DNA from 2 places in the Paenibacillus sp. JT22N1 genome. Region 1 is predicted to be linked to the other one. Evidence: riboswitches for the same ligand, from Rfam matches in the RefSeq annotation. Region 1 holds a riboswitch; the other holds the start of a gene.
What was found. A riboswitch is a leader RNA that binds a small molecule or an ion and turns the genes downstream of it on or off. The one in region 1 is predicted to bind S-adenosylmethionine.
Positions count from the first base shown of each region.

Region 2: it holds a riboswitch for S-adenosylmethionine, as region 1 does, so the genes downstream of both, AC58UU_RS21370 (hypothetical protein) here and metA (homoserine O-acetyltransferase MetA) in region 1, are expected to answer to the same signal.

Region 1 is NZ_JCAUAW010000004.1:258,407-261,564, reverse strand. It holds gene AC58UU_RS10300 (aminotransferase class I/II-fold pyridoxal phosphate-dependent enzyme) at 1-513, opposite strand, end outside; gene metA (homoserine O-acetyltransferase MetA) at 549-1,493, opposite strand; SAM riboswitch class I at 1,595-1,723, opposite strand; gene AC58UU_RS10290 (hypothetical protein) at 1,972-2,199, shown strand; gene corA (magnesium/cobalt transporter CorA) at 2,504-3,158, shown strand, end outside.
Region 2 is NZ_JCAUAW010000011.1:120,551-123,708, forward strand. It holds gene AC58UU_RS21355 (VOC family protein) at 1-290, shown strand, start outside; gene AC58UU_RS21360 (hypothetical protein) at 425-646, shown strand; gene AC58UU_RS21365 (alpha/beta fold hydrolase) at 760-1,545, shown strand; SAM riboswitch class I at 1,703-1,832, shown strand; gene AC58UU_RS21370 (hypothetical protein) at 1,934-2,509, shown strand; gene AC58UU_RS21375 (hypothetical protein) at 3,082-3,158, shown strand, end outside.

The DNA of each region.
Region 1 (3,158 bases):
ATTATCGACAATCGATACGATGCCCTTCTTACGAGCCCAAGTACACACAAGCTCAAGGTCTGTAATCATCATCAATGGATTCGTCGGTGTCTCAATGACAAGCCCTTTGGTATTCGGCTGGTACGCCGCTTCCAGCCCATCTAAATCATTCGTGTCCACATACGTAGCAGTCACACCAAAGCGCGACATGATTTTCTCAAGCAGACGGTACGTACCGCCATATAAATCCAAGGAAACAATCAGATGATCTCCTTGGCTGAAATAAGCAAAAATGGTTTGCAGCGCAGCCATTCCTGAGGAACAAGCAAAGCCCGCATCTCCAGACTCCAACTGAGCAATAGCATCCTCGAGCACCTTGCGTGTTGGGCTTTTCGTACGTGCATAGTCGAATCCTGTACTTTGCCCAAGCTTCGGATGACGGAACGCAGTAGCTTGGTAGACTGGGAAGCTGATAGCTCCAGTAACGGGTTCTTCAATAGAGCCAATTTGGGCGAGACGACTTTCGATTTTCAACAAAGGGAGTTCCTCCTCAGGGATATGGTTTCGAATTACAATTGCGAGCTTGCCAAGCTTTCGTTGATGTTAGCGTTCAATTCAAATGGTGTTTCTTGATAGACATAGTAATTCAACCAATTGGAGAACAGAAGATTCGCATGCGCTCTCCAAGTATTATAAGGCTGTCTGCTCGGATCATTATTCGGGTAATAATTTTTGGGGATCTCGATTGTAAGCCCTTTACTCACATCCCGATCGTACTCCCATTTCAATGAACAAGCATCATATTCCGAATGTCCTGTTACGAAAATATGCTTCCCATCTCGCGTTGCGGCGATATAAACACCGGACTCCTCAGATTCCGATAAAATTTCCAAATCAGGACATTGTTCAATGTCTTCACGACTAATATCCGTATGACGCGATTGTGGTACATGAAAGACTTCATCAAAGCCGCGCAGCAGCTTTGTATTCGGTACCTGAACAGTATGAGGAAATACACCGAACATCTTGTTCTCGAGCGCAAACTTTCGCACACCGAAATGATGATACAAGCCCGCTTGAGCTGCCCAACAAATATGCAAGGTAGAAGTGACGTTGTGCTTGCTCCAATTCAGGATTTGCGTCAATTCCTCCCAGTAATTCACATCTTCGAATTCCATCTGTTCGACAGGAGCACCCGTGATAATCATGCCATCCAGCTTTTCATCTTTAATATCGTCAAATGTTTTATAAAACATTTCCAAATGCTCGACGGAAGTGTTCTTAGAAGTATGAGTTTTAGGATGCAGAAGCACGAATTCCACCTGCAATGGCGTATTCCCGATTAAGCGCAGCAGCTGCGTCTCCGTCGTTTCTTTGGTCGGCATCAAATTCAATAAAGCAATCCGAAGTGGACGTATATCCTGGTGATACGCGACAGATTCATCCATGGTGAAGATGTTCTCTTGGTTTAAAATTTCTTTGGCAGGCAGGTTGTCAGGAATCTTGATCGGCATCCTGTTCACTCCTCTTCATAAGTTTTATTTGGGAAATAAATGCAAAAATGACCTTCTCTGGAATCAGAGAAAGGCCATGGAAAATCAAAGTCAATGTCCTTCTCTTATCTCCCAGATTCGCTTTAATCAGCGTTTCCGCAAGAATTAGCACCGTGCTCCCCTTTGCTTGCAAAGGTTTGTCGGTTGCCGGGTGTCATAGGGCTAGTCCCTCCACCTACTCTTGATAAGAAAATGTAACGTATGCGATTAAAATTATCATACTATAAATTCAATCAAAGTCAAGGCATGAAACGCTTGTCATTAGAAATTAAAGCAAAGAAATTGCAACGGTTTGTCCCCTTGTGAAACAATTGATACAAAACGTCTCAAAAAAATATGTTTAAGCCAGCAAAAAAACGGGTTATATGATATTAAAACAACGAAATATATATAACAACACCCTATTTTATAAATCTTATTTCATGAAAAGAGGTCATTTATGTCAACCCAAACGATCGATAGCTTCTCCGCTTTTGCTTCATTGAATCGCTTTTTCGCCCTGATTGAAACCACAAAACCAACGATTCAACAAGCAGAAGATGCTGCTGCCCTGTTATGCCGTATCTATGGTGCTAACAGTGAAGAAGAACTGCTGCAGCGCGGTGATCCTGAATTAATTGAGATTTACAAAGAAATTAAAAATAAAATTTTAAAAGCCGCCATGTAAGTCATGGTGGCTATTTTTTTGACACCGACTGAGCGTTATCTCCATACTTTATCTTAACAACAATCTACCCAGTTTCTGCAAACTTTTATGGCTTGAAACGTGATATATGAAGGGTTATACTAGACAAGTATTCGACACGGACGAAAAAGGAGGGCATACGTTTGGACGGAGAACCGAGGAGTAGAACCTGCAAGGATCTTAAACAATTTAATAGTGTAGGAATGCAGTCGGTTATTCCTTCATCCGGAGCCTTGCTCTAAAAAGATGAACTAACCGACTGATTCCATTCAAAGGGGTGGATCAGATGAAAACACGGTGGGTTCAGAATGGCATTTTTACGTTGGTTGATGACGTGACTGTCGCCCTAACACCTCCAGAAAGAGGCTTTTATTGGATTGATGCAGGGGTAGAGGACTTAGAGATCCTTCAACCTTTGTTCCATCTTCATGATTTGGCCGTGGAGGATTGCTTAAGCGAAGAGGAACAACGTCCCAAAATTGAGTTCTACGATTCCCATTATTTTATCGTTATTAATAGTATTCGATTTGATGATGAAGAAATTTTCCTTCGCGCACTTAATCTATTTCTAAGCAGACATGTTATTATTACCGTTACTAGACAAAAAATCAATGAACTTCGAGCTTTGAAACCTTTTCTCTGGGAAGAGGAAGTAAACAGCGCCGATCGTTTCCTATACCATCTGGTCGATCTTGTCGTCGATAATTATGTGGCGGTCGGTGACCGTATCGAGGCCAAGATTGAAAAGCTGGAAGAAGACATCCTGGTGGCAACGAAGAAGTCGCATTTGAATGAAATTATTGGACTTCGCTCAGAGATTCTATGGCTCAAAAAAGTACTTGTTCCTCAACGCGATGTCATTGGAACACTTGGTAAAAAAGAGCTTAGACTGATTGACCATCAGCTGCAAAAATATTTCGGAGACATTTATGAAAATGCCG
Region 2 (3,158 bases), on a different contig from region 1:
TTCGAATGGATATGCAGTCGATGCCCATAGGGGATGATGAATACGCGTTTTTTCCGGTTCAGGAACAGTGCAACGGAGGGGCGTTAGTGAAGGGTCCCCATCGTAAGCCCTCTGTCGATGGCGTCACGATATACCTTGACGGAAGTCCAGACCTGGCCAACATTCTTTCAAGGGTCCCTGAAGCGGGTGGACAAGTGATCATGGAGAAAACCAATGCGGGCAATAACGCAGGATATTTGGGGATGTTTTTAGACAGTGAAGGCAATCGCATAGGCCTTCAACATTTATAAGCAAACGGTAACTATTGAGGAGTCTGCTTGGCGGCAGCTCCTCTTTTGTTTATTGAAGTAACGAGCAGGTTAGCGTAACTTTCCAATACACAGAAACGTATAAAATATCGACTAACGACAAAGGAGGCGACAGCATGATTAAGCCCAATAGGGGACTAAGAATTGCTTGGATTATTCCAAATGTCTTAATGTATATTTTTTTCTTAGGTCTTTCTGTATTTGTGTTTGCGAATGCAGAACGGCTAAATGATATTAATCGGCTTGGCGTATGGCTTATTACCCTTATTTTTTTGATATTTATTGCACTGTTCGGCTCTTATCGGATTTGGACTTGGGTAAAGCAAGGCAAGCTGTAAACACCGTCCCTTTCAACCGACATGGCGTGCAATCAAGGGAATAGGTATTCACACATATTTGCTAAGTGAGTATCTTATTCTTAAAGCCACTTTAGTTATTTGGGGGAATCGGTGTGGGATACTTTGTTAATATAGAACCAGGTGTAAATTTATATGTCGAAGATATCAATCCTGAGGGCAGCAAGACCATAGTTTTTATACATGGTTGGCCGTTAAATCATAAACAGTTTGAGTATCAGTTTGATGTTCTTCCCGCAAAGGGATACCGCTGTATAGGAATTGACTGGAGAGGTTTCGGTAATTCGGATAAGCCAATAAGTGGCTACAATTATGACCGATTGGCGGATGACATCCGCACTGTAGTTGGTGTACTTCAATTAAACAACTTCACACTCGTTGGTCACTCCACGGGCGGATCGATCGCAATTAGGTATATGTCCCGATACAATGGTTACGGAGTTTCTAGACTTGTTCTTGTAGACGCTGCCGCTCCTATAGGCTTTACAACAGAGACTGCCAACAAATTTCTTAATGAAACATTAAACGACCGCCCTAAAATGATGCGTGAAGTAACAGACACCTTTTTCTTTCAGTATATATCAGGCCCATTCTCAGACTGGTTTTTTCAATTGGGATTACAGGCAGCAGGTTGGTCAACCGCATCAGTCGTAGTTATGCTAAGAGATGAGAAATTATATACCGATCTGCCAAAAATATCGGTCCCTACTTTAATTGTTCACGGGATTCACGACAAAGTAATTCCATTTGCACAAGCACAGGAACTAAATCAAAAAATAAGAAATTCACAGCTTGTCCCGTTTCAATACAGCGGTCATGGCCCATTTTGGGAAGAACGTGATAAGTTTAATCAGCTATTGGTGCAATTTACTGGCTCATAGCTCTATTCAGCTAACGGAAAACGAGAGTGTTAAACACCAAAGATGAGGCGAAAATCACATAAGATTTATCATTTATTGCGGATTGATCAAGGAGTGTTAAATCCCTTGACATCAGAGAACTTTATAGTATTATAGAAATAATTGAATATGTTGAATTTTCTTATCAAGAGCAGGTGGAGGGACTAGCCCGATGAAACCCGGCAACCGACAAACCTTTGTTAAACAAGGAATGCACGGTGCTAATTCTTGCGGAAACGCTGTACTTAAGCGAATCTGGGAGATAAGAGTGAGGATATGACTTTGAATTTTTATGACCTTTCTCTAATTCCAGGGAAGGTCATTTTTGTTTTACATTAACAAAGTAAACTAGTGTAATAGGAGGGACAGGATGGCGATCACGATACCTGACAATCTGCCGGCCAAAGAGATTTTAAACCAAGGGAACACTGTTACGATGAATGAAACAATTGATTATCACGAGGATACTCGTACCCTGCGTATTTCTTCGCTAAATTTGAAAAATTCGTTTAAAGGTCTTTCGTTTGAAGGTTTGCAGCATTGTAAGATTACCCATATAGAATGTTTTCGATTTGACAGTGAGCTTACAAAAAAGCTCTTCATTGAACACAGCACAGATTATGTCTGTGGGCTAATTGCTATCTCTACAAATACGGGAGCATGTGGGTTAAGGGAATTTGCGATCCCATGTAAAAGCATGAAGTGTGATACAGTTTTGTGGGCTGCTCCTTTTCAGCGAATAAAAGGTCTGACCTTGGTTGAGAGCTTGAACTACGTTCGACAAAAACAAGAGGCATGGGGACCCGTAAGATCCGAATTAATTGAGTCTGCATTAATGGATCTAAATGGAAAACTTGGACGAGCATCAAAAAACAACAAGGATCAAAGATACTTCTGGGATCGAGCATACTTATTTGACCATACGCAAGCGTACGTCTTATTCTAAAAAATTCGACAAACCAGGTGAAGATTAGGAAGACTTGATTAGCATCGAAGTTGGTACCATTCTCGGTAAATGACATTAAAGTAGTCCCATACAATAAACTGCTGTCCAGGAGGAGACCCATCTGGTAAATCCATCCCAATATCCCGTTCCCGAGCTGCAGCCTTACGTGACCCGCAACGAGAGCGAACTTTACTATCGATACTATCCTAGCGCCGCTAAAACGGCGATGGCGATTATTCTTCTTCATGGAATATCTGAAGACAGCAAATACTCATACCCGTACTCTCAAAAGATTTCATCAACTGGGTTCGCCCACGTTTTCAAAGTACAGGTTCATATCGTTCCTGGATCGAGTCATGACGGATTGCTAGGAAGCCCTACTGCTTATGCACATACTGCCAATTGGCTGCACTCGAATGCTGAGTAATGAAAAACTATAGTTCCATAATATTGTATTCTCTAGGCAACCGGTGAATTGCTCGGCAACCTCGTTCCGCTGCAAGCCACAAATCGTGGAATAACGCCGAATTACTATGTTAGTACTTAAACGAATCTTACATAGGAGTGTAGTTATGGAGAGTGAAATTGATTTGGCTGTGGAGAAAATTCAGCAACTGAATACGCGAACTCAAAAAGCAATGATGGAGTT